3 regions of the Bradyrhizobium sp. LA2.1 genome follow, and region 3 is predicted to be linked to each of the others. Evidence: predicted binding sites of a transcription regulator. Region 3 holds the regulator's gene; each other region holds the start of a gene.

The links. The regulator PhoB, encoded in region 3, activates phosphate uptake and scavenging genes when phosphate is short. The targets are predictions, from matches to a motif close to TGTCATNNANCTGTCAT.
Region 1: a site for PhoB is predicted at 2,228-2,244, ahead of ABIB95_RS23095 (YdcH family protein). Genes of this name have one in related genera too.
Region 2: a site for PhoB is predicted at 1,241-1,257, ahead of ABIB95_RS41765 (UDP-2,3-diacylglucosamine diphosphatase). Genes of this name have one in related genera too.

Annotation. Positions count from the first base shown of each region.
Region 1 is NZ_JBEPQI010000011.1:253,728-256,980, reverse strand. Features, by position in the region: gene ABIB95_RS23105 (sensor domain-containing protein) at 1-512, opposite strand, end outside; gene ABIB95_RS23100 (NAD(P)/FAD-dependent oxidoreductase) at 715-1,818, shown strand; gene ABIB95_RS23095 (YdcH family protein) at 1,960-2,142, opposite strand; gene ABIB95_RS23090 (YdcH family protein) at 2,472-2,678, shown strand; gene ABIB95_RS23085 (hypothetical protein) at 2,806-3,024, shown strand; gene ABIB95_RS23080 (hypothetical protein) at 3,046-3,253, shown strand, end outside.
Region 2 is NZ_JBEPQI010000034.1:56,923-60,175, forward strand. Features, by position in the region: gene ABIB95_RS41755 (Lrp/AsnC ligand binding domain-containing protein) at 1-136, opposite strand, end outside; gene thiD (bifunctional hydroxymethylpyrimidine kinase/phosphomethylpyrimidine kinase) at 265-1,065, shown strand; gene ABIB95_RS41765 (UDP-2,3-diacylglucosamine diphosphatase) at 1,281-2,093, shown strand; gene ABIB95_RS41770 (glycosyltransferase family 4 protein) at 2,093-3,136, shown strand; gene ABIB95_RS41775 (threonine/serine dehydratase family protein) at 3,201-3,253, shown strand, end outside.
Region 3 is NZ_JBEPQI010000006.1:264,317-267,569, reverse strand. Features, by position in the region: gene ABIB95_RS13895 (aspartate aminotransferase family protein) at 1-53, opposite strand, end outside; gene ABIB95_RS13890 (GcrA family cell cycle regulator) at 510-1,022, shown strand; gene phoB (phosphate regulon transcriptional regulator PhoB) at 1,259-1,966, opposite strand; gene phoU (phosphate signaling complex protein PhoU) at 1,982-2,698, opposite strand; gene pstB (phosphate ABC transporter ATP-binding protein PstB) at 2,710-3,253, opposite strand, start outside.

The sequences.
Region 1 (3,253 bases), on a different contig from region 3:
CGGCCATCGGGCAGTTCGGTGATCAGGCCGTTGGGGCTCGCCGCCTTCTCGTAGAACTCATCGTCGGAGACACCGCCGAGGACGTCGCGCTTGCGCCTGAGTTCGAGGATGTCGTAGCCGGTCATCCCGGTCCACAGATCCGAGCGCGCCAGGCCGTAGATCTCGAGATAGCGGTCGTTGCAGAACATGATGCGTCGTTGCGCATCCGTCATCACCACGCCCTGGTTGAGATTGTTCATGGCGGAGGAGACGAAGGCGTTGCGCCGCAGCTGCAAGCGCTTGGTGCGGCGCAGCGAGGAATGGATCCACAGCGCGATGGCGGCCAGGAACGCACAGACGACGATGCCGCCGATCAGCGCTTCCCAGACCAAATTGGGATCGAGCTTGCCTGGCGGCGCGAAGCTGTCCGAGAGCGCAAAGGCGCGCGCAGGCGCGACCGCGCTGCCCAGGCACACGACGGCCTGCACAGCAATCGGAAGCGTGCTGCCCACGTGCCAGTTCTTCTCAGCCATCAGCCACCCGCGCTTTCAACGTCGGATTGTCTGGCTTCACGGGTTTGGATCGGGTAAACGCCTGTACGCGCAACAGAAAAATGTGACGCCAAATACGGCAATTGCCCTGACATGATAAATGCTTCCTTAATGGAAAACGGCCCGGTGCCGTGGTTCTCAGGCCTGATGCCACCGTTGCTTTCAATGGATACACTGCACAACCATGGATAGGGTCGACTGCGTCGTCATCGGAGCCGGCGTGGTCGGGCTCGCGGTGGCTCGAAAGCTTGCCCAGGCCGGGCGCGAGGTGATCGTGCTCGAGGAAGCCGAGGCCATCGGCACCATCACCTCCTCGCGCAACAGCGAGGTGATCCATGCCGGGATCTATTACCGCGCCGGCAGCTGGATGGCGCGCATGTGTGTCAGCGGCAAGCACGAGCTGTACCGCTACTGCGGCGAGCGCGGCATCCCGCACAAGAACTGCGGCAAGCTGATCGTCGCGACCAGCGCCAAGGAGACCGAGAAGCTGCAATCGATCAAGGCGCATGCCGAGGCCAATGGCGTGCTCGACATGCAGCTGCTCACCGGCGAGGCCGCGCGCGCGCTGGAGCCGGCGCTCGCCTGCGACGCCGCGCTGCTCTCGCCATCGACCGGCATCATCGACAGCCACGCCTACATGCTCTCGCTGCGCGGCGAGGCCGAGGCAGCCGGCGCGGCCTTCGCGTTTCACACCCCGCTGGTCCGCGCCAAGGCAGCCGGCGATGTGATCGAGATCGAGGCCGGCGGCGAAGCGCCGATGACGCTGCAATGCGGCTTGCTCGTCAACGCCGCCGGGCTCTCGGCGACAACGGTCGCACGCCACATCGACGGCATGCCGATCGACCGGATTCCGCCGGCCTATCTCGCCAAGGGAAACTATTTCAGCTGCAACGCCAGGGCACCATTCTCGCACCTGATCTATCCGGTGCCCGAGCCAGGCGGGCTCGGCGTGCATCTGACACTGGACATGGCCGGGCAGGCACGCTTCGGCCCCGACGTCGAGTGGATCGAGACGATCAATTACGAGGTCGATCCATCACGCGCCGAGCGCTTCTATCCGGCGATCCGGAGATACTGGCCGACGCTACCCGACGGCGCGCTGATGCCGAGCTATTCGGGCATTCGCCCGAAGATCGTGCCGCCGGCGGTGGCCACGCAGGATTTTCTGATGCAGGGCCCGCGCGATCACGGCGTCGAAGGCCTGATCAACCTGTTCGGCATCGAATCGCCGGGACTGACGTCATCGCTCGCGATCGCGGACCACGTCGCTGAGCTCGCAGGCATCTAGGGGATTTTCAATCGGAGCGGAAAGGCTCCAAGCGCCGCGCAAATAACTTTGCACGCTGCGCACCTTCATGCAGGGATGAGCGCAATAGCTCTCACCCCTGCATGAAAGGGTAAGTTCAACTCTACACTGTTACAGGGGTTACTAGTGGAGCGTGTCGCCGGTGTGCTTCAAACGCTCGATCTGGTCCTTGACCATCAACTTCCGTCGCTTCAACTCAACAATTTGCAGGTCGTCTGTTGAAAGGTGCACGAGAGCTTCGTGCAATTCGTTTTCGAGCGTTTTGTGCTTCCGTTCCAATTCAACCAGATGTGCCTGAATTGTCATTCGAAACCTCCTCGGTAGGGGGAAACCTTGGATTCGATCCGGACAAACAAGTGTACATCACCGATTCGTTCTGTCGATATGTATCCGTCGTCGCAGCGTCATTTTTGAAAATTCATATGTAACGAATCGTGAGTAAGGAACCACGCTGGAAAAATCCATGATATCAATGTGCTTGCGCAACGCCGCAACGAATCGTCGAAATATCTTGCGAGAGTTCGGTGAGCGGCGGCCCGAGATCGCTTGCGATCACGGCGCGCAAGGACGATAATTTCCACAGGGCATCCACAGCCTTGAATCTCACGCCCATCGGGTTTTCGGCCACCGCGAACATGACCAATGAAGACGAGCGTGAGCTCGAAGCCGAGCTCACCCGGTTGCAGCAAGAACACCGAGATCTCGACGCCGCGATCGATGCGATGCATCAATCGCCTGCCCCCGACCTGTTGCGGTTACAACGGTTGAAGAAGCGCAAGCTGTTGTTGCGCGACCGTATCGCGTTCATCGAAGACCAGATCACGCCGGACATCATCGCCTGAACCGCGAGGCCCTTTTCGTGGCAGCTCGCCGCATCCGAATCCGCTTGACTCGAAAAGAACAAAATAGGAACATTTGGGCATCCCACCGCCCCAGGAAACGCCCAGGAAACCCCCGAGGACAACGCAGATGTCGGCAACCGCCCTTCTCGACAACAGCCATTATGAACAGGCCTGCGACCAGGCGATCGCGATGTGCGACGGCAATCTGCGCAGCACCATCAAGGCGCTGATCATGGCCAACGAATATCTGGAAGCAGAGCTGGAAGAATTACAGGCGGCGATTTCAGCCGGCTGCATTCCCGAGACCGCACGCAGCAAGGTGCGGAGCAACAGCAGCGCCGCCTGAGTTCAACATCGGAGCAACGCCATGTCGGATGTGACCTACTACGTTGCAATGCCCTTCCTGATCGATGCCGACGGATCGCCTGTCGCGGGCGCCGCGGAGGAATGCCAGAGCTCGGCGGCCGCGTTGCGGCGCGCCGAGATCCTGGCGCACGGTGCCGGCCATATCGGCGCGGTTGCGTTCAGCCGCAGCGGCGATCCCATGACCGGCGAATTCGGCGACGCCACGCTGC
Region 2 (3,253 bases), on a different contig from region 3:
CGTAGAACTTCACCAGCAAATCGTAATGGCCGGCCGTGGAGTAGATCTCGGAGGCGATCTCGGCTTCGGCAAGCGCGTTGGCGACCGTGTAGGACTGGCCGAGCTTGCATTTGATCTGGACGAAAAAAGGAACCATTGCAGTCACTCCGAAGCATATCTGGCGGCTAATAGGCCAAAATCGGCCGGATTTAGCAAGCGAACTTGCGGGCCACCGGGGTGCGCGCTAGGACGGGTGATGGTCTCAAAAACGCGGAAAATCGCCCCATGACGACGCCCGTGGCGCTCACCATCGCCGGCTCCGATTCGAGCGGCGGCGCCGGCATCCAGGCCGACCTGAAGACCTTTGCCGCGCTCGGCGTCTATGGCGCCTCCGCGATCACGGCGCTGACGGCGCAGAACACGAACGGCGTCACCGGCATCCACGCGGTGCCCGCCGAATTCGTCACCGCGCAGATCGATGCCGTGTTTTCCGATCTCGAGGTCGGCGCGGTGAAGATCGGGATGGTGGCGCAGGCCGCCAGCATCGATGCGATCGCGGCGGCGCTGTCGCGCTGGAAGCCTCGCCATATCGTGCTCGATCCCGTGATGGTCGCAACCTCCGGCGATCGCCTGCTCGCCGCGGAGGCCGTGGAAGCCCTGCGCAAGAAACTGATGCCGCTGGCGTCGGTGATCACGCCTAATCTGCCCGAGGCCGCGGCTCTGCTCGACGAGCCCGTCGCGACACGCGAGGCCGAGATCGAGAGCCAGGGGCGCCGGCTGCTGGCGCTGGGCAGCCGCGCGGTCCTGATCAAGGGCGGGCACGGCGAGGGCGCCGAAAGCATCGACTATCTCGTCGATGCCGACAACACGATCGCGCTTGCGGCGCCGCGGGTCGCCACCCGCAACACCCACGGCACGGGGTGCTCACTGTCCTCGGCCGTCGCGGCCGGGCTTGCCCGGGGCGAGGATCTCGAGCGGGCCGTGCGGAGCGCCAAGGCCTGGATCAGCGCAGCGATCGCGGCCGCCGACCGCTTCAGCGTCGGCCACGGCCACGGGCCGATCCATCATTTCCACAAATTTTACTGATCCGGGCCGCCAGCGGCGCGCGGGACCGCTGCCGTTAACCTGATCAGCCATCGGTTCCGGGGTCTTGCGGAGGCCGTTGCGGCGTCATGTCGCCTGATTGTCGCATGCGACTGATATTCGCGGGACGGGCGAGGCGAGGTTTGATTCGTATCCGAGGGTGCCTCAAAGATTCATTGGTCATCCCCCTGTCACGGGATATTGTTACAGGCTGTCGCATGGGAAGTTACGATGTGAGTGACGAGAGCCCTGAAAGGCGCTTTCGCACGTTGTTCATCTCCGACGTTCATCTCGGAGCCCGCGGTTCTCAAGCCGACCTGCTGCTCGACTTCCTGCGATACCACGATGCCGACACGATCTATCTCGTCGGAGACATCGTCGACGGCTGGGCGCTGAAATCGAGCTGGCACTGGCCGCAATCGCATAACGACCTGGTCCAGAAGCTGCTGCGCAAGGCGCGCAAGGGCGCCAAGGTCATCTACATTCCCGGCAATCACGACGAGTTCCTGCGCAACTATTACGGCACGCATTTCGGCGGCATCGACGTGGTCGAGAACACCGTCCACACCGGCGTGGACGGCAAGCGCTATCTCGTCATCCACGGCGACATCTTCGACCTCGTGGTGCAGAACGCGCGCTGGCTCGCCCATCTCGGCGACAAGGCCTATGACTTCGCGATCCAGATGAATCGCTTCGTCAACTTCTTCCGGCGCATGTTCAAAGTGCCCTATTGGTCACTGTCGCAATGGGCCAAGCAGAAGGTCAAGAACGCCGTCAACTATATCGGCGCGTTCGAGCAGGCGCTCGCCGCCGAGGCGCGGCGTCACGACGCCGACGGCGTGATCTGCGGCCACATCCACTATGCCGTGATCCGCGACGAGGGCGGCATCCGCTACATGAATTGCGGCGACTGGGTCGAGAGCTGCACGGCGCTGGTCGAGCATGACGATGGTCATTTCGAGATCATCACCTGGGCGGATCAGGCGCGGAAGCCGGCACAGGTCCCGCAGGTCGCAGCAAGGGCCGCTTGATGCGCATCCTGGTCGCGACCGACGCCTGGCACCCGCAAGTCAATGGTGTGGTTCGGACGCTGACCAAGCTCGCAGACGCCGCCGAGGGGCTCGGTGTCGAGTTCACGTTCCTGACGCCGCAATCGTTCCGCACCTTCGCGATGCCGAGCTACCGCGACGTGCGGCTCGCCATGCCGCGCCCGGCGCGAATCGCGAAGCTGATCGAAGAGGCGCGCCCCGACAGCATCCACATTGCGACGGAGGGGCCGATCGGCCTGATGGTCCGCCGCTACTGCCGCCAGCGCAAGCTGCCGTTCACGACCAGCTTCCACACCCGCTTTCCCGAATATGTCCGCGCCCGCGTGCCGGTTCCGGAATCCCTGATCTGGCGAGCGCTGCGCCGATTTCACGCGCCCAGCCGCGCCGTGATGGCGGCAACGCCGGCGCTCGCCCGCGAGCTTGGCGAACGCGGCTTCGACAACGTCGTGCTGTGGCCGCGCGGCGTCGACACCAGCCTGTTCCACCCCCGTGGGATCGACCTCTGCCTGCCGGCGCCGGTGTTTCTCTCGGTCGGCCGGATCGCAGTGGAGAAGAACCTCGAGGCGTTTCTCGATCTCGATCTGCCCGGCACCAAGGTGATCGTCGGCGACGGCCCGGCGCGGGTCGCGCTGGAAGAAGCCTATCCGGATGCGATCTTCCTGGGCGAGAAGCACGGCGAGGCGCTGGCGGCAATCTATGCGGCGGCCGACGTGTTCGTGTTCCCCAGCAAGACCGACACGTTCGGCCTGGTCCTGCTGGAAGCGCTCGCCAGCGGCCTGCCGGTTGCGGCCTTCCCGGTGAAGGGCCCCCGCGACGTGATCGGCGATGCACCGGTCGGCGCCCTCGATCACGATCTGCGCAACGCCTGCTTCGCGGCGCTCGACGTGTCCCGGCAGGACTGCGTCGAATTCGCCGCCAACTACACCTGGGATGCCTCGGCGAGGGCCTTTGTGGACAGCATCAAGGCGGTTGGCGCGGTGCTTCCAGGCAGGAATGGGGCGGAGCCGGTTAGTTTCGTAGCCTGAAAACCAAGGTTCATCGCGCGCAGGTGTCTTGCCCCGCGCCTCGTCCGGCGCGATAACATTGGGTATGACCGAACAGCTCCTCCCGATCGGCCCTGCCGATATCGATGCAGCAGCGCG
Region 3 (3,253 bases):
AGGTCGGACCTGGCGAAAACGGGGAGCAAATGCGGCGCTGCGCTGTTAGTCATGACGATCACTTGAATGTTGCGGACGGTGTGAGCGTGCATTGCGCAACGCACCATTGACCGGCCCGGAAAACGAAACGTGCCGCCTTTTAAGGGCGGCACGTGTGACTATCTTATGCCTGGTGAAACCGGTGTCAATGCCGCCCGGAAAGCCTCGCGAAACGCAAAATCCGTAGTCTTGCGGTGGCGATTTTGCGTATTTCCGCCACGGAACATGTGGAAGCGAGTCGGCGGACTCTTGCGCGTGAGTCACGCCATATTGTAGCGTTTGGCTTGTCAGATACGACATCTCGTGCAGCAGTTCTGATCCTCTAAGTCCTCATGTACCGGCGTAAGCGTTCGGGCGCATCTGGTGCGCCCGGCGAGCCTTAAGGGATTCTGGCGGCACGGGTTTTTCGAAGCTTAGGCATTCGCCGTGCGGCCGCCAGGATGGCAGGCGCCGGCGAAGGAAAGGGTGCAATGACCGTTTTGACCTGGTCGGATGATCGCGTCGAGCAGCTGAAAAAGCTCTGGGAGGCCGGACTTTCGGCCAGCCAGATCGCCGCTGAACTCGGCAATGTGACCCGCAATGCCGTAATCGGCAAAGTGCACCGGCTCGGCCTGTCGGGCCGCGCCAAGAGCCCTTCATCGGCAGCGCCGCGGCCGCGCAAGGCGCGTCCGGCGCAGCACATGATGCGGGTGACACGCCCGATCGCACGCGGCAACACCGCGCTGGCGCAGGCCTTCGAAGTCGAGGTCGAGGCCGAACCGGTCACCTACGACAACGTCGTGCCGATGAGCCAGCGGCTGTCGCTGCTGGAGCTGAACGAGGCGACCTGCCACTGGCCGGTCGGCGATCCCTCGAGCCCGGATTTCTTCTTCTGCGGCGGCAAGGCGCTCTCCGGCCTGCCCTACTGCGCCCAGCACTCGCGCGTGGCGTATCAGCCCGCGGCCGAGCGCCGGCGCGCGCCGGCGAAGCCGGGTCCGCGCTGAAGTCGTTCTGAGCTCAGACAAGGAGCCGTCACACGATGACGGCTCAGCAAATCCGATGTCGTCCCGGACAAGCGCGCCTCAAGCGCGCGCTGATCCGGACCCCCTAACCACCGCAAGATGTGGCTACGGGGACTCGGAGTTACCTTTTCGCACAATAATCACTCGCGGTGGGCGTCCTGGACCCGCGCTTACGCTTGTCCGGGACGACACCGAGAGATGGCCGCAGCTCACCGAGCTTACGCCTGCTCCGCCTTCGCAAAGCGATCGTCCAGTGCGTAGCCCGCGCCGCGGACGGTGCGGATCGGGTCCTGCTCGCGGCCGAGATTGAGCAGCTTGCGCAGGCGGCCGATATGGACGTCGACGGTGCGCTCGTCGATGTAGATGTCACGGCCCCAGACGCTGTCGAGCAGCTGCTCGCGCGAGAACACGCGGCCGGGATGCTCCAGGAAGAACTCCAGCAGGCGATATTCGGTCGGACCGAGATCGATCGGCCGGCCCGAGCGCGCCACGCGGCGCTTGTCGCGGTCGAGCTCGATGTCGCCATAGGCGAGCACGGTGGCGAGCCGCTCCGGGCTGGCGCGCCTGAGCAGGCCCTTCACGCGTGCCAGCAGCTCCGGCACCGAGAACGGCTTGACGATGTAGTCGTCGGCGCCGGTCGCAAGGCCCCGCACCCGCTCGCTCTCCTCGCCGCGCGCGGTGAGCATGATGATCGGGAGCTGCTTGGTCTCGGGCCGGGTGCGCAGCCGCCGGCACAGCTCGATGCCGGAGAGGCCCGGCAGCATCCAGTCGAGCACGATCAAATCGGGGATATGCTCCTTGAGGCGGGTGTCGGCATCGTCGCCGCGCATCACCGTCTCGACGTCATAGCCGTCGCCTTCGAGGTTGTAGCGGAGAAGCTCGGTGAGAGCTTCCTCGTCCTCAACCACCATAATGCGTGCGCCCATGGTGTTCGTCGCTCCTTAAGTGTTCGGGACCGTCGTGGCGAAAGTCGTCATGTCGCCCTTCGGCCGCTTGTCGGTGATCGCCTGGCCCTCGATCATGTAGAACACGGTCTCGGCGATGTTGGTGGCGTGGTCACCGATGCGCTCGATGTTCTTGGCGCAGAACATCAGGTGGATGCAGAACGAGATGTTGCGCGGATCCTCCATCATGTAGGTGAGGAGCTCGCGGAACAGCGAGGTGCAGATGGCGTCGACTTCCTCGTCGCCCTTCCACACCGCCATCGCCGCCGGCAGATCGTGCGCGGCATAGGCGTCCAGCACCGACTTGACCTGCTGCTGCACGAGATCGGTCATGTGCTCCAGGCCGCGGAACAGCTTGAGCGGATGGAAATCCGTCTCCAGCGCCGCGACGCGCTTGCCCATGTTCTTGGCGAGGTCGCCGATCCGCTCGAGATCGGTGGCGACGCGCATGGCGCCGACGATCTCGCGCAGATCCACCGCCATCGGCTGGCGGCGCGCGATGGTGAGAACGGCGCGCTCCTCGATCTTCTTCTGGAGCGCGTCGAGCTCGGTGTCGATGGTGACCACGCGCTGGCCGAGCGCGACGTCGCGGCGGATCAGCGCGTCGACGGAATCGACGATCATGCGCTCGGCGATGCCGCCCATCTCGGCGACCAGGCGCGTGAGCTCCTGGAGGTCGGTGTCGAAGGCCTTTGCGGTATGTTCAGAACCCATGTTCCGTCTCCTCAGCCGAACCGGCCGGTGATGTAATCCTGCGTGCGCCGGTCGGTCGGCGACGTGAAGATCTTGCTGGTGTCGTCGAACTCGATCAGCTCGCCGAGATACATGAAGGCGGTCTTGTCGGAGACGCGCGCCGCCTGCTGCATGTTGTGGGTGACGATCGCGATCGTGTAGTTCTCGGACAGTTCCTGGATCAGCTCCTCGACCTTGGCGGTCGAGATCGGGTCGAGCGCCGAGCAGGGCTCGTCGAACAAGATCACCTCGGGCCGCACCGCGACCGTGCGGGCGATGCAGAGGCGCTGCTGCTGGCCGCCGGAGAGCGACAGGCCGGAGGCGTTGAGCTTGTCCTTGACCTCGTTCCACAGCGCGCCGCCGCGCAGCGCCTTCTCGACGCGGTCGTCCATCTCGGACTTCGAGATCTTCTCGTAAAGGCGGATGCCGAAGGCGATGTTCTCGTAGATCGTCATCGGGAACGGCGTCGGCTTCTGGAACACCATGCCGACGCGGGCGCGCAGCAGATTGAGGTCCAGCTTGGGGTCGAGGACGTTG